DNA from 3 places in the Exiguobacterium sp. s80 genome. Region 2 is predicted to be linked to each of the others. Evidence: riboswitches for the same ligand, from Rfam matches in the RefSeq annotation. Region 2 holds a riboswitch; each other region holds the start of a gene.

Region 1 (10,224 bases), on a different contig from region 2:
CCGTCTGGTAACCGCGACGTTCCGAAACATCTTTAATCTCGTCCGCGAATGTCGTTAAGATCGTCTGTTTGTCGTCATCCGTTAATGTAAAGTTCTCGACGAGGTCGCCCGGTAACTTCGAGACGTCCCATTGTTCATATAAGACGCCGCGTGAGGCAAGGAATGAAGAGACCTCATTTTGATCCGTATACCGTTCGTTTGTCTGTTGGAAAAGTACTGTTGCCATTGTAAATTCCTCCTTTTAATGAATTGCCTGTCGGCACGTTTGTAGTTTTAAGGTGTAACTGAACAAAAACTCGAATGCTTCCAACTGTTTTTTCGCTTCAAAGGCAGTCGGTGCCCAGACGGTGATGCCGTGATTGCGAATCAGGACGGCACCGCTCTCGGCATGTACATGTGCTGCAAAGGCAGCGGCAAGCGTCGGAATGTCGGCGTGGTTCGGGATAATCGGCACACGGACTTCCGCATCTTCTTCCCAACGGCCGAGTGCCTTGATGATTTCCTGACCGGCAAACCGAATCTCGCCTTGATCGCCGTACAGTTCCGAAATGACATTATTGTCAATCGTATGGACGTGAAGGGAACACCCGGCAGTCGTTCGGTTGAAGACCTCGACGTGGAGCAATGTTTCGGCAGAGGGACGACCTGTCTGTTCGCCGATCAGTTGACCGGACGCGTCGACATGGACGAAGTCGTCCGGTGTATCCTGCCGTTTGTCCTTCCCGCTTGCCGTCACGAGAAATTCAGTCGGTTGATCGGCTGTCCGGATGGCGAGATTGCCGCTTGTGCCGGGGAACCAGTCGCGTGCTGCAAGTTCCTGTTTGACGGCACGTAATTCTTCATATCGTTTTAAGAAGGTCATGTGTACACCACCTTTGTCTGCAGATGATTCAATATGTCATGAAAGTTTCCAAACGGCGTATACGGGATGCCGTGTTGTTCACATAGCGTGATCAGATAATCCCGTGCATAAACGTGGTCCGCCTGCTTAGCTAGTTCAAAATCTGTTACGGAGTCGCCGATCGCGATGATCGTGTCACCGTTCTGCTTCAACTTCCGGGCGATCGAGGTTTTGCAACAGCCGCATTGATTTGTACAGGCTGAGTCGCAGGCATGCGGCCATTCGATTCGAACCGTCTCCTGGCTGAAGTCACTACCGTTGCAATAAATCGCTTCGTCCGTCAGTACATCCGCAAGAATCGGCTGGACAAAAAAGTCGATCCCGCCGCTGACGATGGAAAAATCAATCTCGTTTGATTTGGCAAAAGCGAGTAAGGTGTCGAAGCCGGGACGAATGACTGCCTGTGTCATCAAGAAATCAATGTAGTCCTGTTTTTGACTGGACGGAAGCAGCTGAAACATCTGTCCGACGCCGGATTGAATCGAGAGCGACCGGTCGAGCACACCTTGTTTTAACGGTTTAAATTTTTCCGGCGGAGCGAACTCCTGCATCAAGGCGATGATATTATCGTGCTCCGTTACTGTTCCGTCAAAGTCACATAAAATCCGGATCGTCATTTCGTGATCCCCCAAGCATCGAGAGCGACACGTAATTCCTCGTGCCGGTGGGCGGCACTTGTCAGTGATTCGCCGGCCAGTGCTGCGCCCAGTGCCTGGCGGAAAGCGATGACTCCGGCCGCAGCACCTTGCGGATGACCGTGGACACCGCCTCCGGCATTGATGACGGAATCGACGCCGAAATCACGAACAAGCTGGGCGACGAGACCCGGGTGGATTCCGGCGGACGGGACCGGGAGAATTGTTTTGGTCTCACCGATTCGGGTCGCTTCGACGGCAATCCCGCGGGCCAAGTCTTTGGCGAGGGCGACATTCCCGTACGGCGACGGGAACAGTGTCAAGTCGGCACCGGCAATCCGCGGCAACGTTCCGAGCAGGACCGGGGCGGCAATCCCGTACTCGGGACTGGCGATCAAGGCACCGCTCAACGCCGGATGATTAAAGATCGGGACCGGGATTTCCGGATCGGCTGCCAGTTCCCGCAAGACATCAAGCCCGTATGTAAACGTGTTGAGCAGGAGGGCTGTCGCTCCGGCTTCGACCAGTCGTTTCGCCTGCTCTTTCAAGCGGAAGACCGGACCACTCAATGTAATCGCATAAAGGGCCCGTTTACCGGTCCGTTCATAGTGTGCATCGAGGACTTCCCGTCCAATCCGCGCCCGGTCGAGTGCCGGTGTCAGCGGATTGTCGTATAAGATTTCGTCATCCTTGACGAGATCAATCCCGCCGGCGAGCTGGGCTTCCAGTTGTTCCCGTAAAAAAACGAGATCCCGTCCGATGACGCCTTTGAAGATGCTCATCAACAGGGGGCGATCATGGACTTGGATCAATTGGCGGACGCCCTCGATGCCGAATTTAGCACCGGGGAAATCCGGTGTGAATGAAGCGGGAAGCTGAAGATCCGTCAGTTTGATTTGACCGTCGAGTGACAGCTTGCCGAAGACGGTCGTCAAAATCGCCGAAAAGTCTCGTGAGACGTTGTGTTCCGGATAACGGATCGTGACATACCCTTTTCCGTCGTGTTCTTCCGTATGGACGACTTGTCCTTTAAAGGATTCAAGCTGTTGTTGTTCCAAGTGATTCAAATCGGTCCATGAGCCGACCGTCAGACCGAGGGCGATTTGCTCTGCCCGTTTTGGTAACTGATCGGTCACGCCGAGTTGGTAAGTTGCGGTAATGTACGCCATGATCGTCGTCTCTCCCTTGTTAAAAAATACAAAAATGGTCCCTCGTCAATGACAAGAGACCATGAAAAATTGCGCGTGGACTCTTATCTGTCAGCGTGTTAGCTGCAAGAATTAGCACCGTGCCAACTGGTCGGTTGCTGCGACATCATAGGGCTCGTCCCTCCGTCTGCTCTTGATAAGAATTGGATGAAATTGTGAAATCTAATTGCAATTTTTACATGAGATGGACGTGATGTCAAATAATTTTTTGAAAATTTATTTTTTTTGAAATCCGCTTCTATAGATGGCGGTCTTTTAAATGGTTTTTCACTAAAAATTGGAATTGACAGATGATTTAAGACGGGCGTAATATTCGAATCAACATCGAACACAACAACCACATATGACTCTTATCGTGAGTTGGCAGAGGGAATTGGCCCGAAGACGCCGCAGCAACCGACCATCCGGCACGGTGCTACATCCAACAGACATTCGTCTGAGAGATAAGAGGACGGATGATACCCCGCGCCTCTTTTCTATGACGAAAAGCGGCGTTTTTTTGTGTAGAAATGAAGGGGGAAGCAAGATGGCATATCAAGCATTTACAGAACAAGACGCCATTAAACGTGTCCGGGAACTCGGACTCATCGGACAGGAAGAAGCGACGGCAGAAGAAATCGGCGACGGCAACTTGAACTTAGTCTTTCGGATTCAGGCAGGGAAAGAACGTTTGATCTTGAAGCAGGCATTACCTTATGCAAAAGTCGTCGGGGAAAGCTGGCCCTTGTCACTCGAGCGGGCCTGGATCGAACAGTTGGCACTGAAGGAATTCGCAAAATACGCGACGCCATTCGTTCCACGGGTCTTTCATGCCAGTCATGAAGAAGCGTATACGGTGATGGAGGACTTGTCGCACCTGCAAATCGTTCGGACGGGATTGCTCGCCGGCGAAACGTATCCGCTCCTTGCAGAACATGTCGGTTCTTACTTGGCGCGGACGTTATTTTTCACGTCAGATTTTGCGCTCGGTCCAGTCGGAAAAAAGCAGGTCGCACGTGACTATTACAACCCGGATTTATGCGACATCACGGAAAAGTTAATCTTTACGGATCCGTTTTACGACGCGGAAACAAACAACATCGAGAGCGGCTTGGAAACAGACGTACAGCAGCTCTGGCAGGACGAAAAACTGAAGCGGGAAGTGGCGAAGCTCGAAACGTTGTTCATCACGAAAGGGGAAGCTTTATTACACGGGGATTTACATACAGGAAGCATTTTTGCTTCGGCGGGCGAAACGAAAATCATCGATCCGGAGTTCGCTTTTTACGGACCGTTCGGGTTTGATGTCGGTCAGTTCATTGCCCACCTCTGCTTTGCGGCGTATCCGAACTATGCTGAGTTGCGGGAGACGCGGGTGAAGGATATCGATACGTTCTGGCTGACGTTTGCTTCGACGTTCACGGCACTTTGGGAACGGGAAGCCGTCGAACCTTTCCGGACGGTACCCGGGCTTGTCGATGATGTCCTCAGTACAATTCTCCAAGACGCGCTCGGTTTCGCCGGTTGTGAACTGATCCGGCGGACGATTGGTTTGGCACCGGTCGCTGATTTGGAACAAATTCCGGATGCTACGACGCGCCTTGAACGGAAACGTCATGCGTTACGCCTCGGGACGGCATTGATTAAACGGCGCGGCGAATGTAAGACGTTTACCGATCTCCGGAATTTTGACGTGACGGAGGAATTGAGCCGATGAGCGAGTTTATCCGTAGTGTCATCTATGAGCGGGCGTGCTTAAAGATCCTTGATCAGACCCGTCTCCCGCAAGAAGAACGGTACGAAGTCATTCATGATTTGGCGCAAGCGGTTGAGGCGATTAAACAACTTCGTGTCCGGGGGGCGCCGGCAATCAGTCTGTTCGGTGGATTCGTCCTCGTGCAGGAAGCGTTCCGGACGACGGGATCGCTTGACGAGGTCAAACAAAAACTGTTGACGGTATCGGCGGAGTTACTGGCGACCCGGCCGACCGCCGTCAATTTGCGGAACGTACTCGATGCGCTCAATCAGCTTATCCTTTCGAGCACAACGCTCGAGGAACTGCCGAAACGTCTGGAACAAAAAGCACTTGCCCTTTATGAAGCCGATGCCAAGACGTCACGGCAAATCGGTGTGCATGCGTTGGAGCTGTTTCAAGCGGGAGACCGGGTGTTGACGATTTGTAATGCCGGATCGATTGCGACAGCGGCGTACGGGACGGCACTGGCCCCGTTTTATCTCTCGAAAGAACAAGGCATTCCGTTATCCGTCTATGCGTCGGAAACCCGGCCTTTGTTGCAGGGGGCACGTTTGACGACATGGGAGCTGCAACGGGCAGGGATTGACGTCACCTTGATCACGGACAATATGGTCGCGCATACGATCAAGGAAAAGCAGATCACCGCCATCATCGTCGGCGCGGACCGGATCACCCGTAACGGGGATACGGCCAATAAAATCGGGACGTTCCAGCTGGCGTTACTCGCACGTGCCTTCGGGATTCCGTTTTATGTCGCGGCACCGCTGTCGACGTTTGATGTGACGAGTTTATCAGGTGACGAGATTGAAATTGAAGAACGCGATGCTAGTGAAGTGACACAACTGGCGGGGAAAGTAACGGCACCAGCCGGAACAAAGGTCTTTAATCCGGCATTTGACGTGACACCGCACGAGCTCATCACGGCGATCATCACGGAACTCGGCGTCATTGAACGGCCGAGCGTGGAAACGATCGAACAGGCGATTGGACAACAGGTCATCTAAACAGACAGGAGAGATCGAGATGAAAAAATTAGCATTCTTACTCGCACCGGCGGTCTTGCTGGCTGCTTGCGCCAATAGTGAAGCGACACCGACGAAAAAAATCAGCGGTGTGCCGGAAAGTGTCCAAGGCGACATCAAGATTGCCGTCATCCGCAATCTGGCGTCCGATGATCATACGAAACAATTTTTAGACGGTGCCCGTTCGGAAGGGGAGTCGCTTGGGTTTAAGGTCAACACGTTCATTTCCGAAGGCAATGACGTCAAGTTCAAGGAACTGGTGGCGCAAGCCGTTCAGCAGGATTATGACGGACTGATCATCTCGCACGGAAAAGAAGATTATTCCTACGACATGATTAAACCGGCGATCGACAAAGGGATTCAGGTCGTGACGTTTGATACGGTGACGAAGAAAAAGGACCAGACGTTAACAGGCATCACGGAGACGTTCCAGGATGATCACAAACTGGCAGAACTTTCACTCGATGAAGTGACGAAAGTGAAAGACGACAAGCCGGTCCGGGTCATCAAATTGTGGTTCGGTCCGGGGTTTGCACCGCTTGACCGCCGTCAGGAAATCTATAAGACGTATGAAGCGGACGGCAAAATCAAGACGCTTGAAACGGTCGGACCGACGAATTTCCAGGATGTCCAGGGCGATATCGCGACGAAGATGAACGCGATTCTCGCGAAATATCCGAAAGGAAGCATCGATGCCGTCTGGGGAGCGTGGGATGAAGTCGCAAAAGGCGCCTATAAATCCTTAAAAGACAACAAACGTCAGGAAATCCCGTTGATTTCAATCGATGTCTCGAATCAGGACATCAACCTGATGCGTGAGAATGGCAGCAACTGGGTGTCGACGAGTGCCGTTGATCCGCATTTGATCGGACAGACGGACATGCGCCTGCTGGCGAAAAAACTGGCCGGCGAAAAAACACCGGGCAGCTTTGATCTGGACGCTAAATTAGTCGAGCAAAAGGCGCTCAAAGCCGATACGACGATGTACAATCTCGATACAATCATCAAGGGCTGGAGCACATCTGAGAAATTCAATGAACCGTGGATGGAAAAACTGCGGAAAGCGAATGCTGCGAAATGACGCATCTGGACGCGACGAACCGGCTCGAGATGCGTGGGATTTCAATTGAATTCCCCGGTGTCAAAGCGCTTGATGCTGTTGACTTTTCCGTCCGCCGCGGGGAAATTCATGCGCTCGTCGGAGCGAACGGCGCCGGTAAGTCGACGCTGATGAAAGTATTGGCGGGAGCGCATGCGGCGTATGACGGGACGATTTCGTTTGAAGGTGTGCCGTTGACGATCGATTCGCCGCGTGCCGCGAAACGGGCGGGAATTGAAATCGTCTACCAAGAAGTCGATACGGCATTGATTTCATACTTGACGGTCGCGGAAAACATTTGCCTCGATTTGTTGACGAACGGACAGCTCAAAGGGGTCATCCGGCAACGCCGGTTGGAACAGATTGCACGGGAGGCGCTCGGGAAACTCCAGTCTTCGATTGATGTCCGGCAACGGGTCAGTGAACTGCGCCTTGCCCACAAACAGTTGGTCTTGATTGCCCGGGCACTCGTTCAAGACAGCCGTTTTTTAATCCTGGATGAACCGACGGCGCCGCTCAGTCAACGGGAGACGGAACGTTTGTTTCGCATCATCAGGGAACTCGCGACACGCGAACAATTGGGCGTGATTTTCATCTCACACCGCCTTCAGGAATTATTTGAAATCTGTGAGTCGATTTCCGTCATGCGTGACGGAAAACTTGTCGCCCGCCAAGCATTAGCCGGGCAAACGAAAGAGACAATCGTTGAACAGATGCTCGGAAGACGTTTGCAACAGACGGACCGGCAAACCCGAACCGTCGGGCAAGCGTTGCTCGAGCTCAATCAAGTGATGGTCCCGGGTGAACTCAATCAGCTGTCATTGACGGTTCATGCAGGTGAAGTGATTGGAATTGCCGGACTTGTTGGAGCGGGAAAAACCGAGCTCTGTAAGACGATTTTCGGAGTGACTCCGACTGTGGCGGGACAGATTCGGATAGCCGGCGAACCGGCGACTATCCGGTCGCCGCACGAGGCAGTCAGACACGGGATTGGTCTGGTCCCGGAAGAACGCCGGAAAGAAGGCATCCTTGTCACGGATCCGATTTATCAAAACATGACCGCGGCAAGTCTCAGACAATTCGTCAATCGGTTCGGTTGGGTCCAAACCGGAAAGGAACGGACTGCCGCCAACGCTATCATCAAACGATTGGCGATCAAATCAACGGATGAAACGCAACGCGTGGAAGGCTTATCCGGCGGGAACCAGCAGAAGGTCGCGATCGGCAAATGGCTCCTCGCCGATGCTGCGGTCCTGCTGCTCGACGAACCGACAAAAGGTGTCGACGTCGGGGCGAAACGGGAAATCTTCGACGTGATCGATCAACTGGCCGGACAGCAAAAAGCGATTCTGTATGCGTCCAGTGAATTCGATGAATTGCTGGCGGTGACAGACCGGATTTATGTCATGTATGACGGGAAAATCGTGTTCGAGACGAATACGTCGGAGACGACGGAAGACCAATTACTGCTGTATGCGACAGGGGGGATGACTTGATGAACGAGGTACTTCACGAACCAACGACGGAATCAAAACCAAACACGGAACGACACGCATCCGGTAAACGGTTGTTACGCTTTTTGAATGACTGGGGGATCGTCCTCGCAATCCTTGCACTCATCGTCTTTTTTGCCGTGACGGCACCAAGCTTTTTACAGGGCGCGAACCTGATTAATATTTTGCGCAGTATCTCGATTGTGACGATCATCGCAATCGGGTTGACCGTTTCGCTGACCGTCAACGGTTTTGATTTATCGGTCGGTTCGACCGCGACCTTTGCCAGCTCGCTCGTCGTCTCATTTTTTGTCTGGTACAGCCTTCCGCTTGGTCTGTCGATCGGCTTGGCGATTTTGATTGCCTTAAGCGTCGCGCTGGTCAACGTGTTATTGATCGTCAAATTCAAGATTCCCGACTTGTTTGCGACGCTTGCGACGATGTTCATCTTTGAAGGGGTGGCGATGACGTATACCGGCGGCGGATCAATCAGTGCCGGGATGCCCCGTCTCGACGGAACACCGACAGTCGGGATGATTCCGGAGTCCTTCCTAAAAATCAGTCAGGCACCGTGGATCATCCTAATCATGCTCGCCGTCGTAGCAGTGACGCATCTGTTTTTGAACCATACACGACACGGCCGCTTCTTATACATCATCGGCGGAAACCCGGAGGCGGCACACTTGACGGGAATCCCGGTGCACCGTTACCGGGCACTGGCCTATGTGATTGCCGGACTACTCGCGGCAGTCGGAGGAATCCTGCTTGCGTCGCAGGTTGGATCGTCACAGATTAATGCCGGATCCGGCTATTTGATGCCGGCAGTCGCGGCTGCCTTCATCGGTTCATCGTTTGCCGGACAAGGGAAACCGAACGCACTCGGGACATTAGTCGGAGCCTGCTTAGTCGGGATTCTTGAGAATGGGCTCGTTATGTTATCTGTTCCGTATTACTCATTGAATATTATTAAGGGGCTTGTCCTTGCACTTGCTTTAGCAACGACGTATTACCGGTTTCGAAAAAAATAATTAAAAAACAAGGTTTAACTTCGAATAGATTCGGTAATATTCAATATATGAAAGGATGGTGATGCACATGAATGATTATCAATGTAGAGGGAACGATCGCATGTCGCTTCGAGTAGAAGAGGATCACCGGACTTGACGAACGGAATAAGTTTATAGACACGGATTGTACCCGTGTTTTACGTGCACTCTGCACGAATCAAGAACGGTTTACGGCATGTAATCGTTCCTGAAACACAAAGGGGGAGTCGCTCTGCGGCGCCCCCTTTTTTGTGCGTATTGAGAGACTCATATGCCTTTCCAAAGGGACTACGGTTATGAGAAGATAGAAAGAGTCAGAAAATTCAACTACTAAAGAGCAAGGGGCCTGACAATGCGAACATACACAAGAGAGATTCAAGCAATCATCGACAACGTAGAAAAAGTAATCGTCGGTAAGGAAGATGTTATTACACAATCGTTAGCAGCGCTACTTGCCGGAGGACATGTCTTACTTGAGGATGTACCGGGGGTCGGGAAAACGATGCTCGTGCGCGCATTCAGTCGCTCAATCGGCCTGACTTTTAAGCGTGTTCAATTCACACCCGATTTACTCCCCTCGGATTTAACGGGTGTTTCGATGTATAACCAAAAAACGAGTCAATTTGAGTATCGTCCGGGTCCATTGATGGGCAATATCGTTCTCGCGGATGAAATCAACCGAACTTCTCCGAAAACACAATCGGCGTTACTGGAAGGGATGGCGGAAGCAAATGTAACGGTGGACGGAGAAATCCATACGCTTCCGAATCCCTTCTTTGTCATGGCGACGCAAAATCCGATTGAGCATGAAGGGACATATCCATTGCCGGAAGCACAACTCGATCGCTTTTTAGTCAAAGTCAAGATGGGCTATCCGGATTTTCAGCAAGAGATGAAGTTGCTGAATCGATTCGAACGCGATGAACCAATCGACACGCTCGAATCGGTCATCGGGCGCGACGAATTGTTACGGATGAAGGAAGAAGTCAAGGAAGTCCACGTTTCACAACCGGTTAAAAAATATATCGTTCAGCTCGTCCAGGCCACGCGTGAGCATGCTTCGCTTTACCTTGGAGCCAGTCCGC
Region 2 (10,224 bases):
GATTGTGAGCGATTCCGGTTGCTGTAGAAGCTACACCGGCAAGCAAGTCACCGAGACGTTGGACGACAATCCGGTCCGACCCCTGGTTGATTTGTCCGATGACTGAAGTCGCAAATTGATTCGCTGCGGTCAACGTATCGAAATAGCGTGGTAAAAACAACGTGAAGTTTACATTTGCCGTCCCCGTCGTCTGTTCGCGGAAATTTTGTCCGTCCGGCATGACGAGACCTTCTTGATATTTGCGGATGATCCGACCGGTCGGATTCATGCAGTAGGTGACGGCCGTTCCAGCGTCAGATGCGTATGCCAGTTTCGTTTCGAACGTGTCCTGTAATACAGTCCGAAAAGGCGCTTCATCCATTTCAATCCGAATCCCGAGGTCGAGTCGTGTTTTCGTTTGCACCAGACCGAGCTGCTTTAGCTGCTGGCGCATCCAGTCCGTTCCGGAACGTCCGGTCGCAAGCACGACTCGTCGGCTCGAGAACGTCTCTGACGCTGTTTTGAGTGTGAATGTAGTATCCGCTTGTTTCTGTATCTGTTCGACTTGCGTCGAAAAGCGGAACGTGACCGTCTGCATCAACATGTCCTCCAGTCGGGCGAGCACCTGTTTCGTAAGTGAAGTTCCGAGATGACGGACGGACGTCTCGATTGTATGTAAACCAGCGTCTTCAGCACGCGCCGCAAATGACGCATTATGAGTGGAATACAAAGGGACCTCCAGTGCTCCGTACTGACACAGGACAGCATCGACTTGTTGCATTAAGCGAAGTGTCGCTTCCGGACCTAACTTTTGTTCCAGTTCGCCCCCGAACTCTGTTGAATAATTGTATTTTCCTTCTGATTTACCGAGTCCGCCAAAGCCGAGGTAAGCGTCTGTCACGGTTCTTTCGGCTAACGGTTTTCCGGCGTCAATCACTAAGACGGATTGTCCGTCCTGTACGAGTTCGTGTGCCAGAAAAATTCCGGCGACACCTGCGCCGATGATCGTTACGTCATACACCTGCATCCGCTCCTTTTTCGTTCAGTATACAAAAGGATTGACTGGAACTGAATTTAAATGCAAAGGAGGGACAGGAGATATAGCAAAAAGCACCCCGTAAAACGAGGTGCTCAGCGTGAAGACAAACGCTTATGAAGCGTGAACATGTTATATCGAGAGGCAATCCGTTTGCGCTTCCCTGTCACGCCTCGCCCGAGGAAAGCAACGAAAAAAGACGCTTTTATCTCCCGATAGAACTTTGTCTACAGTCGAAGCACCCCGTTAAAACGAGGTGCTCTCTTCGTCGTGCGGATTACTTATTTCCAATCTGTAATGTCGTTGATTGGAAGACGGACTGATGGATATCCTGCGTCAACGGCTTTCCCGATTGAAAGGAGCATGACAGGGAGGTAACGATCTTTATCCATGCCGAAAGCTTCAGCGATTTGATCTTTTTCGTACCCACCGATTGGGTTCGTATCGTAACCGTGCGCACGAGCGACGAGCATCAATTGCATGGAAACAAGACCGGAGTCGATCAAGATGCTGTCACGAAGTGTGTCTGTATCTTCTGGGCTGTAGAATCCTTTAATTGCTGGTACTTGGCGATCGCGGACTTCTTGCGGCATAAGCCCTTTTTCAACAGCCATGTCGTAGATTGTATCGATGCTATCAACCGCATTCATGTCGCCGAACACAGCGATGACAGCAGATGATGTCTCGACTTGGACTTGGTTGAACTTCGCGAGTGGAGCGAGTGTCGCTTTTCCTTCTTCGCTGTCGATGACGAGGAAACGCCATGGTTGCATGTTGACGGAAGACGGTGCGAGTGTTGCTTCTTCAAGAATTTGTGTCATTTCTTCTTTTGAGATTTTTACGTCCGTGTCGTAGTTGCGGATTGAGCGACGGCCTTTTACGATTTCCATAAAGTCAGTAGTTGTTTGAGTTGTCATAGTATTCAATCTCCCTTGTTGTGTTCTCTATTTTTTGATGAAGCGAATCGAACTTATTTCCAGTCTGCGATATCGTTGATTGGAAGACGGACTGATGGGTATCCTGCATCAACAGCTTTCCCGATTGAAAGGAGCATGACTGGTACATAACGATCTTTATCCATGCCGAAAGCTTCAGCGATTTGATCTTTTTCGTATCCACCGATCGGGTTCGTATCGTAACCGTGTGCGCGAGCGACGAGCATCAATTGCATGGAAGCAAGACCTGAGTCGATCAAGATGCTGTCTTTAAGTGCACTAGCAGGAACGTTTTCATACATACCTTTGATTGCCGGAACTTGACGGTCGCGGACTTCTTGCGGCATAAGTCCTTGTGCGACGGCCGTATCGTAAATGTTTTCAAGTTGATCGATGGCATTCATGTCACCGAAGACAGCGATGACAGCAGATGATGTCTCGACTTGGACTTGGTTGAACTTCGCGAGTGGAGCGAGCGTCGCTTTTCCTTCTTCGCTGTCGATGACGAGGAAACGCCATGGTTGCATGTTGACGGAAGACGGTGCGAGTGTTGCTTCTTCAAGAATTTGTGTCATTTCTTCTTTTGAGATTTTTACGTCCGTGTCGTAGTTGCGGATTGAACGACGGCCTTTTACGATTTCCATAAAGTCAGTAGATGTTTGTGTTGTCATGAGTAAGCTCTCCTTTTTTATCGTGCAGTAGTTTTAGGTAATGTTAACGCGTTATCTTCAATGCGCTGAATCATTTGTGCGAGTTGATCTTGTTCTTCTTCAGTAAAGCCGGTTAACAGACTTTCCAAGAAGTCATCTTTTTGCTGGCGCAATTGTGTGATACGCGTGGCACCCTCTGCAGTTAATGAGACGAGGATGACACGGTTATCGCTCTCCGAACGGACACGTTGAATCATTCCGTTCGTTTCGAGATGTTTTAAATGTCGCGTCACGGCAGCGTTGTCGACATTGACGCGTTGCTGCAATTCTTTTTGACTAATTGTCTTTCCGACCTCGAGTTGGGCTAGTAAGTCCATCCGAGTCTGACTGAAGCCATCTGTACATAAATCAAATTTTTGCGCAATCGTCTTATTGACCGAGACGAGCGCATAAATGAGGCGTCCTTTTTCCGTACAAGAAATACTCAAATCATCACATCCTTCCCTTCGTCCCAAGAAACCTTTGACGTATCAAAGATTGATATGTAAACGAATATAACGTGTATTTTTTACAGGTGCAACTAATCTGCTTCATCCACAAAAAAAAGATACCATTTCTTTCGAAACGATATCGAGTCAAGCGGCTCAGCTGATTTTTTGTTCGTTCGGTCGAACGACCCCAGCATCGATTGCGGCAATCATCCGGCGGAAATAGACTAACCAAAATTGAAGAAACGGTCCAATCAAAAAAATCGATAGAATCGTCCCGAAAAAGACGGGACCACCGAGTAACCAACCAAGACCACATGCCGTTATCTCCATGATTGTCCGCATCATCCGGATTGAGGTTCCGAAGCGTTCGGCTAACGTCAAGGTCAATCCGTCACGTGGACCGGCGCCGTATCCGACGGCGACGTATAGCCCTGCCCCCATGCCGATGATGAAAATACCGAAGATGAGCCATAAGGCGTTCAACCAGACAGTTGAGAACGACGGAAGCAAATGAGAACCAAGTACGAGGTTCATGAAGACACCGACGAAAATTGCATTGACGAGTGTCCCGACTTGCGGTCGAATCCGGTCGAGTAAGTATTTGACGAGGACGAGCAGCAGACCGACGAGAAGAATGACCGTCCCGACTGACAAAGGTGTTTTGTTTTGAAGACCGAGATGCAGGACATCCCAAGTCGAGACACCGAGGTTAGCGGTGATCATGATGGAGGAACCGACGGCGAGTAAAAAGAGACCGCTTAAAAATAAGAACCACTTCAACGTTGCGCGCAGCAACCAGGACGTATGGAAACGTTTGAACATCGTTGCGTGTCACCTCGATTCAATAAGATACGTATTCGTTAACTGTATCACGTTCGTGGACTAAAGCAGAAGCAACAAATTGTCGAATGTCCAACTTGAGAAGGAGGGAGGTACGGCGAACGTCTCGTATACTTAAAGAAAGAAGAGGAGGGACGTCGATGCGATTGATCCGCCATCTCATCCGTTTTACATATCTTGAAGCGCTCTGTTGTATCTTTCCAGTAGCCATCTTTGCTGCACTCGCCTTATCACGTTATTTGCCGAGTGAACCGATTGCCCGTTATGACATCCTGTTACTGTGGTGTCTGTTCGTCCAAGTCGCCTTACTCGTGACTCGTTATGAAACGAAAGAAGAGTTCAAGCTGATTCTTATTTTTCACGTCATCGGATTAGGACTTGAGCTGTTTAAAGTCCACGTCGGCTCGTGGAGTTATCCGGAAGACGCTGTTTCGAAAGTGTTTGGTGTTCCGCTCTACGCAGGTTTCATGTATGCCAGTGTCGCGAGTTACATCTGTCAGGCGTTTCGGCGACTTGATCTTCGGTTTACGTCCTTTCCACGTCCGACCCTCGCACTTGCTGTCGGGAGTTTGATTTACTTAAACTTTTTTACGCACCACTGGATGCTCGATTTACGGTGGTTCTTGATGGGACTCGTCATCGTCGTCTTCTTTAAATCGTGGGTCTACTTCCGACTAGAGGATACGATTTACCGTCTCCCGCTTGTCTTATCATTTTTACTAATTGCCTGGTTCATTTGGCTGGCGGAAAACATCGTCACCTTTTTTAAGGGCTGGGTCTATCCGCATCAGCAAGAGGGGTGGGCACTTGTCGATTTTGGCAAATTATCGTCTTGGTTCTTACTCGTCATCATTACCGTCTTGATTGTCGTCGTCGAAAAATACCGAAGTGGCGACTCCGCAGTCGAAGTTAAATCGTAACCCGTAATAAAAAAATACCCGGTTGTTTTTTTACACGGGTGAAGCATCTTGACCTTGCTATAGTTGGAAAAAATAGCAAAGGGGTTTTTAACATGATGCATCACGTAATCGAACGAGCGAAGGCGTTAGTTACAAGCAAACTGAACATCGTCGAGACAGCAGACGACTGGGGTTTGTTACTTGAAGAAATCAACGGAATCGATGAATGGGTCCAGCTGTCGCAGTACTACGCGCCACGTCAAACAACGACGAAACTAGTAGAATGTCCGGAAACACCATCTAGCCTCCCGATCAAAATGATCCAGGAACGGAAGGAAGAAGTTGAACGGACTGTCGAACAACGGTATTCCTATACGTTCGAACGGCAATTAAAGGGCGGCTCGTTACGGGAATGGCCAAACAGTCATGTCTCAGAAACAGAAATCCGTGACTGGAACCTGGAGCATGGGATGGAAGTCCGTGTCCAAGTCCTACATCAAGATGAGCGCCGGACGTCGCTTGAAATCTTAGCCGTCGTCGCGACGGATCAAGTAAAACCACTTGCAGAGCGAATCGTTTTTGAAAAGTGTATCGTCAAGAACCATGGCATCATCGAAGCGACGATTGACGGTCCACTGCAAGATGAGACGGGAAAACCGTTCTATTACACGACACCACTCGAAGACATGCGGTTCTTCCAACTGAAAGCAGGTCAACTCGTCGACCTCGTCATGTGGAAAGGTCATCCGGAGACATTGACGATTGTCTGGAAACACGCATTTCATTACGAAGTACCGACCATGACGGAATTACCGGCACGCGACGTATCGAGTGGTTCGCCCGAGTCCGCCACTGCGTCACCTGCAAACAAACAGGCGAAAACAGGACGCTACGACAAGATGATGCAACGGAAACCGAAGGCGAAGAAAGTCAAAAAAGAGCGGCGCCTCCGGGAAAAGAAAGTCCAGCAACTCGAACGTCTCGATACGACGACATTACCAGGTCAACCAATCGAATTCGTCGATAAAACGGCACTCGATTTTGCTTCCTACGACGGCATGCGTCTCGTCATCGTCGGTAATGAGCAACAGCGCGCCGTCTACCGCGACTTCTTTGCGGAGACGGGAGTCGAATTAATCCATCTTGGCGGTGACGCCCAAGCCGCGAAAAAAATCGCCTGTCTCGCGAAAAAGACGGACGCGATCGTCGTCGTCAAAAGTCGGGTTTCTCACGCAGCAGCGGCACATGTTCTCGTGCAAGCAAAAAAGCACGATATTCCGTTTGCGATTGAACGACTCGATGGACGACGCTCTTTGTATACGGCGTGCCAGCAACAACTTGAAAAAGCAATGGTCCAACGTTTACTAAAAGACGAGCGTTAAAAAGTGAAACCTCCTCAAAAATAAACCGTAAAGAAAGGTAGCACTTATTTTTGAGGAGGATCTTTCGATGTCAAAACAATTAAAATTAGCAGCGCGCGAGTCGTTGCAGGGACGATGGGGCTTCATGGCATTAATGATGTTGTTGTTCTTAATCATTCAAGGCGTTCCGAACGGATTTGCGTCCTCACCCGAAGAGGATTTCCAATTTATCGACTTGATTGGTATGCTCTTGACGGTGTTGACCTTACCGGTTGCAATGGGATGGTCATGGCTCACCCTATCTGTCGCCCGAGACGAGCAGACGAAAGTCGCCGATTTGTTTGAGCCGTACAAAATGTTCTTGAAAGCCATTGGAGTGTCAATCGTCCAAACCTTTTTCTTAGGGCTATGGTTCTTACTTTTCATCATTCCAGGAATCATTAAGTCATTCTCTTACATGTTGACGTATTACATCATTCGGGACGAACCATCGATTGGCATCCTTGATGCCATTACGCGTTCACGCCAAATGATGGATGGACATAAAAAAGAGGCGTTTTTCCTCGTCCTTTCGTTCATCGGTTGGTTCTTGCTCGGAATTGTTACGATCGGAATCGGTTTCCTCTGGATTGGCCCGTACTTCAGCGTCACAATCGCGAAGTTCTACGATCGCGTGCGTGGGGAAGAAGTTTCGACGACTGGTCACCGGACAGCCATGATGGATGCAAATCACAACGACTCACCGTTCGTATCACCAGAATGAATTGATTTTGAACAGCACCATACAAAGCAGGGATTGCCATCTTAAACCGATGTGCAATTCCTGTTTTTAGCTTCTAGACAAAGAAGTATCAAGAAACAGAGTGATTTTCCAAATGTTTTTTAATTCCGATAGGAAAAGAAGGTTTAAAGGTTGCTTTACTCTGCTAAAAGATGTACGCTAATTTCAATTATTCTTATCACGAGAAGTCGAGGGACTGGCCCGACGACACTTCAGCAACCCCGCATGAGCGGAAGGTGCTACTTCCAAGAGGAATTTATTCCTTTGAAGATAAGAGCCGACAGTAGACATTCGTCGCTCTTTTCTAAACGAAAAGAGCGATTTTTTATGCAAAAAGGGGGCACAGGGGATGGAATACGGATTTTGGTTACCAATCTTCGGGGGTTGGTTACGAAACGTCGAGGATGAACAAATGCCAGCGACATTCGATTATGCGAAACAAGTCGCACAGACGGCAGAACGGGTTGGCTTTTCTACGACATTGATTGCAGAATTGAACTTAAACGACATTAAAGGAATAGCCGAACCGAGTCTTGAGGCGTGGACGACGGCAGCGGCCATCGCGGCGACAACGGAACGGTTGGAAATCATGACAGCCGTCCGGCCCGGTTTTCATAATCCGGCGACGACAGCAAAGATGGCGGCGAACATCGATCAGCTGAGTAATGGACGCTTCACGCTCAACGTCGTCTCGGCCTGGTGGGAGGAAGAAGCCCGTCAGTACAATGGGATATTTACAGCCCATGACGAACGATATGCCCGGACGGAAGAATTCGTGACGGTCATGAAAGGATTATGGACGGACGCATCACCCTATAGTTTTGATGGGGACTACTATCAGCTGGAACGGGCAGAGCTTCACCCGAAACCCGTTCAGCGTCCCGGAATCAAGCTCTACGCTGGTGGTGAGAGTGAGACGGGGAAACAGACGATCGTCAATCACTGTGATGCCTATGTCATGCATGGAGGAACGGTCGATGAAGTCGCGACGAAAATTACGGATATGAAAACCCGCCGCGCGGCGACCGGGAAGCAGCCGCTTGCGAGTTTCGGACTGGCGGCCTACATCATCTGTCGCGAGACGGAAGAAGCAGCGCTCGAAGAATGGCACCGGATTACGAACGTTAAAGAAGACGGTGCCGGATATGCCGGGTATGACGACTTCGTCAGTAAATCGCAACTCGAACAACAGGTCAAACGAAATGATTACTCCGTCTCAAACCGGGGACTGCGTCCGAACTTGATTGGGACGCCGGATCAAATCGCAGAACGGATTCTTGAATTTGAAGCAGTCGGCGTGACATTGCTCTTGCTTCAATTTTCTCCGCAACTCGAAGAAATGGAACGCTTTGCCCGCGAGGTCATGCCACGCGTCGAAGCGAAACGAAAGGTAGGTCAACTAAAATGACGAAAATTCATATCTTACACGAAAATCAGGAATGGACGGATCATTTAATCAAGCGACTCGAGGAACTCAACTTACCGTATGAACAGTGGCACCTCAACGAAGGGGTCGTCCCACTCGATGAAACACCACCGGAAGGCGTTTTTTACAGCCGGATGAGTGCCTCGTCCCATACGCGCGGGCACCGCTATGCACCAGAATTGACGGAAGGGGTCCTCGCTTGGCTCGAAGAACATGACCGGACCGTTTTCAACGGAACCCGTGCGTTACGACTCGAGGTCAGTAAGGTCAACCAATACACCGCCTTACGAAAAGCAGGTATCCGTGTTCCGAAAACGACGGCAGCCGTCGGACGTGATCAAATCGTCCAAGCCGCTCAAAACATCGGAGTATCGTCGTTCATCACGAAACACAATCGTGCCGGTAAAGGACTCGGCGTTCAATTGTTCCACTCGATTGAAGCACTCGAGACGTATCTTGACGGACCGACATTCGATGAGCCGGTCGACGGCATCACGTTGATTCAAGAGTACATTCAAGCACCTGAACCCTACATTACGCGTTGTGAATTCGTCGGTGGTAAGTTCGTCTATGCGGTCCGTGTCGATACGTCGGAAGGATTCGAGCTCTGCCCCGCGGATGCTTGTGTCATCGATGATTTGTTCTGCCCGGTCGGAGAAGAGGCGGCAGAGACACCGATGAAATTCCAAATTGTCGACGGGTTCGATGACCCGATCATCGCCCAGTATGAAGCGTTCCTGCAAGAAAATAAAATCGCGGTCGCCGGGATTGAGTTCATCAAGGATGCAGACGGGACGATTTATACGTACGACGTCAATACGAATACGAATTACAATTCGGACGCTGAAGCGGCAGCTGGGAAGTTCGGGATGCTGGAACTCGCAACATTCCTTGGTCATGCGTTAGAACGTCAAACCGTGAAGTGAACATCAAAAACCACTTGAAGTAAGAAAAATACCCTGATTGTGCCGGAGTCGAGCGTTAGAACGACGGACATCAGGGTATTTTTAAACTAAAAGGAGGTGGTGTCATGGTGACGTGGCGTGAAGAAAAAGTACTTGCGATTCCAATTGAACAGGCGTGGCATCTGTTTGATCACGATCGACTGCAACGACTCATTCCGGGTGTCGTCCAGCATGAGGTGATTGAACGTAAGCCGGGCGTCGTCGGATCGACGTACCGGCAAACCTACATGCAAGGGAATCGTCTTGAAACCTACATCGTGACCGATCTCGCTTATACGAATGAACCGGACTATAAACAAAATACGATTGGTTTTACGTTAGCGAAGATGTTTCGCCTTGAGATGTCGTTTGCGCTGAAGCGAATCGATGCGACGAGCTGCCGTTTGATTTACACGGGGAAAAATGAAGGCGTCAACTTCGTCGGTCGCAGTCTCTTATCGTTAGGCGGAGAACGTGAAAACGAGAAAATCGTCAAAGGATTTCTCGAGCGGCTCGAAAAAGAAGTGAAGCAAATCCAAGAATAAAAAGGTACGCTTACTCTCGATTACTGCGAGAATAGGCGTACCTTTTTAAGTAAGGAAGATGATACTTAACAAAAAAATATAAACGTATTTACAAAAAACTGCCCCCGATTAACGAGGACAGTCGACAAATCAATGTGCGTATAACGCAGTCAATTGTTGTTGGATTGAATCGTTGTTGAGGTACTCATCGTACGTCGTTTCTTTATCGACGATTCCGTTTGGTGTGAGTTCGATGATCCGGTTCGCAATTGTTTCGACGAACTGATGGTCATGCGAGCTGAAGAGCATCGCACCTTTGTAAGCAATCAAGCCATCGTTGAGTGCTGTGATTGATTCG
Region 3 (10,224 bases), 140 kb from region 2:
CTTCGCACGTCACTCGACGAGCTACCGAAGGATCAGCCAATCTACGTGACATGCCAAGTCGGATTACGGGGATATGTCGCGAGTCAGCTCCTTAAACAAAACGGCTTCGACGTGAAGAACTTGAGCGGCGGATATAAAACATGGGCGACGGTCAATCGCGATCAAGAAGCGCGAAACCAAGCACGGGAGGAAACAGCAGTGACGACGATTAAAAGTGAGCCGAAACAAGCCGTGAAAGCAGAGCAAATCACGCTGCTCGATACATGTGGATTACAGTGCCCGGGACCAATCGTTGAATTAAAAACAAAGATTGATCAACTGCAGGACGGAGACCAAGTCTTCATTAAAGCATCGGATCCTGGTTTCTTACCGGACGTCCAGGCATGGGCAACAAAGCTCGGACATACCGTCCATACGGCAGAAATGAATCAGGGAATTGTCGAAGTTTTACTTGAAAAAGGGCAAGGACAAACGGAGCAACACGTGACAACGGCACCTGTCGCAAAAGCAGATGACGCGACGATGGTCGTCTTCAGTGGTGATCTTGATAAAGCACTTGCGTCATTCGTCATCGCACAAGGTGCACAAGCGATGGGCAAACAAGTCACGATGTTCTTCACGTTCTGGGGACTGAATGTCATTCGTAAGCCGGATGCACCAGCCGTCGACAAAGCACCGATGGAACGCATGATGGGGATGATGATGCCGAAACATGCCGGTGATCTTCCATTATCCAACATGAACATGGCAGGCGCCGGTCAAAAAATGATGAAAAAAGTCATGAAGGACAAACAAGTCGATGCGCTAGAGACGATGATGGCAAAAGCGCAAGCAGCAGGCGTCCGGATGATTGCGTGTACGATGTCGATGGACATCATGGGGATTAAAAAAGAAGAATTGTTAGATGATATCGATTATGGTGGGGTCGCAAGTTATCTTGGTGCGACAGACGATGCCAACTTAAATCTATTCATCTAAAGAATCGAAAAGAGCCCTTCCGCGAAAAGTGGAGGGGCTCTAAGTGTTTGTCTAAAGATGGAGGGGGTGACTAATTCAGATGAACATCCATCCTTGTGACGGACGTTTCCGCCATCCTCACTTTCCTTGGGCGGAAGGTAAGCCGCGGCAGCCCGCATTTCATGCGGTCATGCCGGGTCTTACCTCTTCCTGACGGAAACGCGAATCACGTTTCCTTTTCCCATAGGAGTTGAGGATAAACGTTTCCGTCCTCCGTTAATCGAATGGCCGATGATTCCACTTCCACGGAATCATCGGCCATTTCGATGTAAATGCTTCTTTTTCACGATGGCTTAGTGTGTATTTGGGACACGCATGAAAAAGTCCTGATTCCGTTTAATTGGTAGCCGTCCCTCCTTTTGAGTGAGGCCGTTCTTTTTTTGTTCGTAAACGAAAAACCTCACATCTAATGTGAGGAAATGGATAGAAATGCCTCGTAATCAGAAGTTGACTGATACAACTGTATTTGATTTTTCAAAAAAACTTTCGTATTATAGAACACATGTGAAGAAATGTTACATAAGAGAGAAGTGGGGGAGCCTGTATGGAGAAACAACTGATGGATATCGTAACGAATATTAGTGATGTATTATGGTCGAGCGTCCTGATCATCTTACTTGTTGGCTTAGGCATTTATTTTACGATTCGCATGGGATTCGTCCAATTCCGGATGTTACCTGAAATGTTACGGTTACTGTTCCAGGGAACAGATAAAGGAAAGGATGGCGTCTCACCATTCCAAGCGTTCGCGATCAGTACGGCTGCACGTGTCGGGACCGGGAACATTGCCGGTGTTGCGACAGCCATCGCACTAGGTGGACCCGGTGCCGTCTTTTGGATGTGGCTGATTGCCTTGATCGGTTCAGCGTCAGCATTCGTCGAAAGTACACTTGCTCAAATTTATAAAGTCCGTGATGAGAAGGCATGGCGTGGGGGCCCTGCCTACTACATGGAAAAAGCGCTTGGCCAACGGTGGCTCGGAATCGTCTTCAGTATCTTGATTACAATCTCGTTCGGGTTTGTCTTTAACTCGGTTCAATCGAATACGATTTCATTGTCACTTCAAAGTCAGTATGGCATCGATAAGATGTGGATCACGATTGCACTCGTTTTATTAACATCACTCGTGATTTTCGGTGGAGTACGTAGTATTGCAACGGTCTCTGCATTTCTTGTTCCGATCATGGCGGGCGGATACATTTTAATCGCCCTCTTCATTATGATTACGAATCTTGAATTGTTGCCGAACGTCTTCGGCTTGATTTTCCAAGAGGGACTTTTAGAGTTCAAGACGCTTGCTGGCGGAGCAATTGGTGCTGCAGTTCTTAACGGAATTCGTCGTGGTCTGTTCTCGAATGAAGCCGGTATGGGTTCTGCTCCGAATGCTGCTGCGACGGCTGAAGTGTCACACCCCGTCAAGCAAGGTTTGATTCAATCATTCGGTGTATTTGTTGATACGTTACTCATTTGTTCGTCAACAGCGATGATCATCCTCGTCAGTGATGTCGCGACGAAAGACGCGAACGGAAAAGCAGTTGCCGGGATCGAACTCGCGCAAAACGCACTCTCGACTCAGGTCGGAGTGTTTGCGACGACGTTCATGGCACTTGCGATCTTCTTGTTCGCATTTAGTTCAATCATCGGAAACTATTATTACGGTGAATCGAACATCAGCTTCATTAATGACAATAAAACACTGATGATGGCTTACCGTGTCATCGTACTCGGGATGATTGTCTTCGGTTCAGTCGTACAGACGGCAGGTCTTGTCTGGGCGCTTGCTGATATTTTCATGGGCTTGATGGCAGTCGTCAACTTGTATGCGATTTTCCGCTTATCTAAAATCGCGAAACTCGCACTTGATGATTACCTCGAACAACGAAAAGCCGGAAAAGATCCGCGCTTTTATGCGAATTCGATTCCGAACTTACCAGGTAAAGAATCTCTTGAGGCGTGGGAAACGGACGAATCAAAAGAAAAAGCGATTTAATCAAAAAGAACCGGCATTTTGCTGGTTCTTTTTGCATGTAGACAACGTGCTATCAGAAGGTGAGAGCGTTTTTTTTCGTTGCTTTTTAGTACGCAGATTCTAAAAAAATTACTAAAGCATCGAAAAAATGGGAATAGCTATTAAAGAAACGAAGAAAGGAGAGGGAGGATGGAAAACGTACATTACGTTCGTGTCGCGGATGCCGTTTGGGATTCGTTTGGTGACGACCCGCATATCATCATGGACTGGATTCTTTTTATCCATGAGACGCAGCCGGATTATGAACAGCTATTTGCTCTGGAAGACACGGCAGCCCTCTATCACTTGATGAATCAAATCGATATCTATATCGATCAAGAGACCCATTACAACTTAGGTCGAGCGATTGTCGGTGAAGAGTTGATTGTCAACGAAACACAAGCAGCAATTGTCGGGATTCTCCCTCTTCCGTTAATCATCATCTCAGCAGAAGTCATGCGAAATTTTGATCGTCGGTCACTTGAGACGATTTATGATGAAGCGGGGCAACATGGAGAATTCGACGACGTGTGGGAACAGTTTGCTGATTTACGCGCATACTTCAGCAAGGCTGAAACGACAGAAGAGACGATTCTTATTTATTACGCTTAAAAAAAGACTGCTACGGGATAGGTCCCGTCAGCAGTCTTTCGTGTATCGGTCAGTGGATTAAAAGTCAATTTCGTCAGGGTCCGGTCCGAGGCGGACTTCTGTCGCGAGACGATCGATTTGTTCGAGGTCGTCTGCATCGAGTTGGAAATCAAACACATCGAAGTTTTCAGCAATCCGTTCTGGTGTGACTGATTTCGGAAGCGCAACGATTCCGTTATCGAGGTGCCAACGTAGAACGACTTGTGATGGGCTCTTACCATGTTTTTCAGCAATCTCTTTGAAATCATTGATTTCAAGGAACTTACCTTGCATGAGTGGGCTCCATGCTTCGACTTGAATGCTGTGATCTTGCAAGTACTCATGCAATTCATGCTGTGGAAGTTGTGGATGAAGCTCGACTTGGTTGATCATCGGCGTCATGAGTCCTTCTTCAGCAAGTGTATCGAGATGATGTTCTTTAAAGTTCGATACACCAATCGCCTTGATTTTACCTGCTTCGTAAAGTTCGACCATGGCTTTCCATGCTTCGACATAACCTTCGACCGGCCAGTGAATGAGATAAAGATCGAGATAATCGGTTTCTAGTCGCTCAAGTGACTCAGCGAAAGCCTCTTTCGTCCGTCCGGCACGAATGTCATCGTTCCAAACTTTAGACGTCAAGAAGAGTTCTTCACGTTTCACGCCGCTTTCTTTGATTCCTTTTGCGACACCACGTTCGTTTTTGTAGACGGCAGCCGTATCGATATGACGGTAACCGACGCGAAGTGCTTCTGCGACGGCAGCCGGTGCTTCCGTCTCTTCATCGACTTGCCAGACACCGAACCCGATCTGTGGAATCGTGATACCATTTGAAAGTTTTGCGTATTGCATGTATATACTCCTCCTTCAATGAAACTAGAATATGGATTTGCCTGTTCAGTTTAGCATGAACTTAGCGGAACATCTGTTTTGATGCTCATAAGCAGGGAATATAGAATGGGAAAGAGAAGAAAGTCTACTGATGCATAAACGAAGAGAGGTGTAATATCATGGTGAAATCGATTAAAAAAGTACCAAAAGGAGTCTGGACAAGCATCGCAGCACTATTAGGTGCTCAAGCCACGTTCCTCTTTCTTGGTGCCCGCAAGACAGGACGCAACCCATGGGTATGGGGGGGAGCAGGACTCGTTCAATTTCCGCTTCCGGCGATTGCCTATTTCATTTTGAATCGTCAAGAAAAACAGAAATAAAGTGAACCCCCCGTCGCAGACGAAGCGACGGGGGGTGTTTGTTTTACGACATGTTGTTTTTCTGTGCGGCATCACTCTTCCGGCGTGGGAAGCCGAAGAAGATTGCCAGTGATCCACAAACGAACAGTAAAAATGGATAGAACAAATAAGGAATCAGTTCGGGTGACGCCGTTTTCGTCAATTCAGCGGCAATCAAAAGTTGCGCTCCGTACGGGATGATTCCTTGAACACCACAGGAAAAGAGGTCGAGGATACTGGCTGACTTCTTCCGGTCGATGTCATACGTATCCGCGATTTCAGCAGCGAGCGGACCGGCGACAAGAATCGAAATCGTATTATTTGCTGTTGCGAGATTCGTTGCACTGACGAGGGCAGCCATACTGAACTCAGCTCCCCGGCGTTTCGAAATCTTTCGTGTCAGCGTTTCTTTGAGATAAGCAATTCCACCGTTATAGGTGATCAGGCTGACGAGTCCACCCATCAGCAACGTCAAGATTGAGATTTCTGCCATCCCCATCAATCCGTCAGACATCGCGAGGACAAACCCACTTACTCCGAAACTACCGTCGATCATTCCGATGATGCCTGTCAATAACGTCCCGCCGAGTAAGACGAGAATGACGTTGACACCAAAGAGTGCGAGCGCGATGACGGAAAGATACGGAATCAGCTTATAAAATTCAAATGCTTTCGCTTCGACGACATCTCCGGAACCTGACACGAAAGCGAGTAAGATGACAGTGATGACGGCAGCAGGCAAGACGATTAAAAAGTTCGTTCTGAATTTATCACGCATGTTCGTTTTTTGTGTCCGGACAGCGGCGATTGTCGTATCTGAGATAAACGATAAGTTATCACCGAACATTGCTCCACCGACGACGGCAGCAGCGGCGAGTGCGACATTGACACCCGTCGCGTCATGAATCCCGAGTGCGATCGGTGCAAGGGCAGCGATTGTGCCGGTCGAAGTTCCCATCGCCATCGAGATGAAAGCGGCAATGATGAACAATCCACTCATTAAAAGAGACTGGGGTAGGAAACTGAGTGCAGCGTTGACGGTCGCATCAATGGCTCCGATTGCATTCGCTGTTCCAGAAAATGTGCCAGCGAGTAAAAAGATGAAGACCATGATCATGATGTCCGGATTTCCGGCACCGCGGGCAATCCGCTCGACGGTCTGGTTGATGTCTCCCTTAGATGTCGCAGCAGCAAAAATCAAGGCGATTAAAGCTGCAATCAAGATGGGGAATTTGTAAAAGTCGTTATAGAAGATTCCTGCACCGATGAATAATACAAGGAAAACGAACAAGGGGAACAACGCCCATTTGTTCGGCGTAACCGTTTCGTTCATGTGAATCACTCCATTTCTTCAGCATACAAAAAAAGACCCCTTCGCAAGAAAGAAGGAGGTCTTTACTGAAAAAGACGCTCTTCTTATCTCTCAAGCCATAGCTTGCTGGATTTGGCACAGTACGAATCAATCGTCCGCTGCCGAAACATCATTGGGCCAGTCCCTCCGTTTCTCGCGATAAAAAGAAGTCATTTAGTTGTTTAGTCGTTGTTTAAAACACGTTTATTACCCTAACGTATCTTTTAATGCTTGTCAACTGTACCTTACTGCAGTGCTTGTTTGAGCGTCGTCACGTTTTCGTTCATCAAATCAAAGTACGATTGATCTTGTTGATCTTTTGCGACGGACTCGAGGTTATGAATCGTAATCGATTCGGCACCGATTTCTTTTTGGATGACACGGGCGACCTTTGGCGACACCGTCTCTTCGAAGGCGATATAGTTTAAGTCATGCATCTCTGCTTCCTTGACGATGGCAGCCAGCTGTTTTTGGGACGGTTCGTCAGACGGTGAAATACCGGCAATCGGCAGTTGCGTGAAACCGTAACGTTCCGCCAAGTACCCGTATGCGGCATGCGTGACGAGAAGCTCCTTTTTCGAACCGGAGTCAACAGCTTTTTGTAAATTTTGGTCGAGTTCATCTGCTTGTTTGTTAAAGAGTGCGAGGTTTTTATCAAACGTTTCCTTCCGGTCAGGTGCTTCCTTTGCTAACGCGGTCGTAATCGAGTCAGCCATTTTCTTGGCGTTGTTCGGGTCGAGCCAAACATGCGGATCGTATTGTCCATGATCGTGCGACTCTTCTTCAGCCTCGTGATCATCATGGTCATCGTGTGCGTCTTCTTCGTGCGTATGAAGCGAAGCGGAAGCTTCGAGTAAGTCGATATTTTTACTTGTCTCGACAAAACGAATGGAATTACCGGCTAAACTTTCCTTAATCTTTTCAGAGTACGGCTCAAGGGTTGTGCCGGTAAGTAAAAATAGATCGCCTTTCGCAATCGTCGTCAGTTGCTTCGGAGTCGGCTCATACGAATGCGGGTCGGCGCCAGGGGGAACGATTAATTCGACCTGGACGTCCTTTCCGCCGATTTCTTTGGCGATGGCTGCCGTGGCGAACGTCGACGTATAAATTTGCAATTTACCGTCTTCGTCTGAATTTGAAGTCGATGAGCCGCATGCGGCGAGCAGACTGGCAGTTACTGTCGCGATGGTTAACGCTGGAATGATTTTTTTCATATATGAACCCTCCAAGATAATTAAAACGTAATTGTTCCGATTTGGACTTTCTAACTATATCCGACGGAAATTAAAGCGTCAAGTCGGAATGTTGTGAAGTTCTAGTTCAAAATAAATCGGGTAAGAGAAGAGTAGAAGTGAAATCGGAATGAGCCTTGGAGGTGATGAGGTGAAACGTGAAACAGCATGGTTGATGGGTGGCGCCGCTATTTTGACGACGGCTGCTGCTGGTGCGAGTATTTGGAATAATTATGGAGCCTTACTCAGATGGACGGAGCCGGTCTTGCCGCTTACCGAAAAGCAATTAGCACCACGAAATCTTTTATACAAGACGGTCAATCAGCAGGACTTGACGTTAGATATTTATTATCCGCCGGGAGAAGGGCCGTTTCCGGTCGCGATTTATGCTCATGGCGGCGCATTCGTTCGTGGAAACCGTGATGATGTGTTTAGTTTTGCTCCAATCATCGACCGGTTTTTAGAACTCGGGATTGCCGTTTGCAGCATCGACTATCGTTTATTTGAGGATGGCAGCTACTTTCCGGACAACCTGGAAGATGTTCGAGATGCCTTATGTTTTTTAAATCAACAAGCGGATGAATTACGCATCGCGCGCGGTCGCATGCTTTTATGGGGTGATTCAGCAGGTGGAGCCCTAATGTTGACGACGGCGCTTGCCCCGACTGAATTTATCGGCGAACAGGCGGAGGCGCATCTTCCTTTAATCAGTGGAGTCATCGCCTTGTATCCGCCGACGAATTTTCTGTTGTTTAAATTCATTCAAACCTGGATTGCCCATATCAAGTTTTATGGGGGTGGACGTGAAGAATGGCGACAGTTGATGATGCGTGTCTCCCCGGCGACACATTTAAGTTCCGACTCGCCGCCGATCATGTTGCTGCACGGAAAAAAGGATCCGATTGTCCCGTTTGCTCAAGCACTCCACTTTGTTGAGAAGGGGGCGGATGTCGGGGCGGATGTTCGATTATTCTCTTTCCCGAATGGCACACATTCGCTGGCGAGCTTTGCCCAAACTGAAAATCCACTCAAAATTGAACGTTTGCTCGAACGAATCGAAGCCTTCAGTTGTCAAGTGCTTGTCTTACCGAAACGAGAGGCGCTTCATTAGGAAACATGATACAATCAGTCATATTTCTTTAGAAGGAGACTGCAATATGACGGAAATTTGTTTAGTACGACACGGTCAAACGGACTGGAACTTAAACGAGCGGATTCAAGGACGTGAAGATATACCGCTTAACGAGACCGGTAGAAAACAGGCGGCTCTCAGTGCTGCCTACCTGGCAGAAGAACAGTGGGACGTCTTGATTTCAAGTCCGCTATCGCGAGCTGTCGAAACTGCTGAAATCATTGGTCAATCGATCGGTCTAAGCTTGACGGAAACGGATGAACGGCTTGTCGAGCGCGAATTTGGAACGGCTTCCGGTGAACCGGTCGCCGGAATTTACGAAGCAGTGCAGGCAAATGATGCAGAGCGCGTCCCGGGGCTTGAAACGGAAGCGGAAATTCAACAGCGTGTCTTCAGTGCGGTTGAAGAACTGACAGAAAAATATCGAGGAAAACGCCTCTTAGTCGTCTGCCATTCGCATACGATTAAAGCGGCACTCTCCTCGATTGATGAGACATTCAGTTACCGGACGCCGTTAAAAAATGCATGTGCGAATTACATTCGTTTTTCCGACCGTTATGAGATTGAGCGGATTAATGTAGCGGACCATATCACAATTTGAACATCATCCTTCGACGGTTGCCGGATGTTCTTGTAAGTACTGTTTAAACGTTTCTTTCGCGATGCTCGTGATATGAGCACCACGTTTAGAGCGTCGGTCTTTATATTCTTGAATCAGCTCTTCGCCAGTAAAGTTGTCTTCGACGACTTCACGCAAAATCGATTCGGATAAATCATTTTTCATCATGACCATCTTACCGGTAAAGAGATAAGAGACGCCTTCGCTCAATTGCGTACTTTCATAAGGCGTGACGATCATGGCGGCGGGGTCATTGTCCGGCCGTGAAATCGTGATTTCAATCAAAGCGCGCAGCTTTTTCTCGAACAGTTCTTTCAAAATCGGTTGATCGGTGTCGGTGACGACGATTTCAGCGACCCACTGGGCGGTTTGGTCGGTACTCACCGTCAGCCCATCTTTAATCTGAACGGGGATTGTCGTATCTCGCCCTGATTCATCCATGAGAATACGTAATGTACACAATTTAAAGGTTTTCAAAAAGAACTCCTCCTTTTGTTGTTCGTACGTGATTTTCTTCAGTATAACGTGAGTCTGTCGCCTGCGCGAAACTTTTCGTAACGTCTTCGAGTCGAACTATGTTTAAATGGAACTAGAAATCAGAAACAGGAGGACCGTTTATTATGCCGCAAGCACTTATAGGAATATTAGGAATCGTGGGGATTATCTTACTTGCCCATCACATCATCATGTATTGGCATGCTGAGCCAAAAGATCGCCCGACGCTTGCGTACCGCATAGCGCTCCTGATCGCCTGTTTGCTTCTTATCAGTGGAAGTGATCATTTAATTAGTATCTTTTACGCCGATTCTCTTGCTGAGTTCGGTCAACGGATTACCTATATCGTCTTCATCGGAGGTGCGCTTGGTTTTGCGTGGTACTTTCGTCAACAAATGGAACAAGCGACAGCCAAAATGACTGCTCACCCAAACGAAACAGCCCACTTCAGTTGAAGGGGCTGTTTTTAGCGTATAGAAAAATGAGAGGGAGATGAAAAGGTAGCCTTTCA

The links. Region 2 has a riboswitch for S-adenosylmethionine ahead of KNP94_RS07070 (LLM class flavin-dependent oxidoreductase). Riboswitches for the same ligand answer to the same signal wherever they lie in the genome.
Positions count from the first base shown of each region.
Region 1: linked by a shared signal. The riboswitch ahead of KNP94_RS11210 (2,3-diketo-5-methylthiopentyl-1-phosphate enolase) and the one ahead of KNP94_RS07070 (LLM class flavin-dependent oxidoreductase) in region 2 are both predicted to bind S-adenosylmethionine.
Region 3: linked by a shared signal. The riboswitch ahead of KNP94_RS07745 (Na+/H+ antiporter NhaC family protein) and the one ahead of KNP94_RS07070 (LLM class flavin-dependent oxidoreductase) in region 2 are both predicted to bind S-adenosylmethionine.

Region 1 is NZ_JACSMP010000006.1:10,149-20,372, reverse strand. It holds gene KNP94_RS11225 (1,2-dihydroxy-3-keto-5-methylthiopentene dioxygenase) at 1-226, opposite strand, end outside; gene KNP94_RS11220 (methylthioribulose 1-phosphate dehydratase) at 242-862, opposite strand; gene KNP94_RS11215 (2-hydroxy-3-keto-5-methylthiopentenyl-1-phosphate phosphatase) at 859-1,518, opposite strand; gene KNP94_RS11210 (2,3-diketo-5-methylthiopentyl-1-phosphate enolase) at 1,515-2,705, opposite strand; SAM riboswitch class I at 2,786-2,887, opposite strand; SAM riboswitch class I at 3,092-3,194, shown strand; gene mtnK (S-methyl-5-thioribose kinase) at 3,271-4,440, shown strand; gene mtnA (S-methyl-5-thioribose-1-phosphate isomerase) at 4,437-5,483, shown strand; gene KNP94_RS11195 (sugar ABC transporter substrate-binding protein) at 5,503-6,582, shown strand; gene KNP94_RS11190 (sugar ABC transporter ATP-binding protein) at 6,579-8,096, shown strand; gene KNP94_RS11185 (ABC transporter permease) at 8,096-9,121, shown strand; gene KNP94_RS11180 (AAA family ATPase) at 9,492-10,224, shown strand, end outside.
Region 2 is NZ_JACSMP010000002.1:100,049-110,272, forward strand. It holds gene KNP94_RS07030 (NAD(P)/FAD-dependent oxidoreductase) at 1-1,000, opposite strand, end outside; gene KNP94_RS07035 (nitroreductase family protein) at 1,297-1,932, opposite strand; gene KNP94_RS07040 (nitroreductase family protein) at 1,986-2,621, opposite strand; gene KNP94_RS07045 (MarR family winged helix-turn-helix transcriptional regulator) at 2,639-3,088, opposite strand; gene KNP94_RS07050 (YczE/YyaS/YitT family protein) at 3,245-3,913, opposite strand; gene KNP94_RS07055 (DUF817 domain-containing protein) at 4,072-4,851, shown strand; gene KNP94_RS07060 (DUF2325 domain-containing protein) at 4,944-6,212, shown strand; gene KNP94_RS07065 (DUF975 family protein) at 6,280-6,954, shown strand; SAM riboswitch class I at 7,145-7,249, shown strand; gene KNP94_RS07070 (LLM class flavin-dependent oxidoreductase) at 7,322-8,380, shown strand; gene KNP94_RS07075 (ATP-grasp domain-containing protein) at 8,377-9,324, shown strand; gene KNP94_RS07080 (SRPBCC family protein) at 9,429-9,887, shown strand; gene KNP94_RS07085 (ABC-F family ATP-binding cassette domain-containing protein) at 10,017-10,224, opposite strand, start outside.
Region 3 is NZ_JACSMP010000002.1:244,161-254,384, forward strand. It holds gene KNP94_RS07720 (CoA-disulfide reductase) at 1-978, shown strand, start outside; gene KNP94_RS07725 (alanine/glycine:cation symporter family protein) at 1,562-3,007, shown strand; gene KNP94_RS07730 (hypothetical protein) at 3,176-3,637, shown strand; gene KNP94_RS07735 (aldo/keto reductase) at 3,695-4,507, opposite strand; gene KNP94_RS07740 (hypothetical protein) at 4,666-4,866, shown strand; gene KNP94_RS07745 (Na+/H+ antiporter NhaC family protein) at 4,910-6,217, opposite strand; SAM riboswitch class I at 6,298-6,401, opposite strand; gene KNP94_RS07750 (metal ABC transporter solute-binding protein, Zn/Mn family) at 6,481-7,449, opposite strand; gene KNP94_RS07755 (alpha/beta hydrolase) at 7,619-8,578, shown strand; gene KNP94_RS07760 (histidine phosphatase family protein) at 8,625-9,200, shown strand; gene KNP94_RS07765 (YwpF family protein) at 9,204-9,695, opposite strand; gene KNP94_RS07770 (hypothetical protein) at 9,839-10,168, shown strand.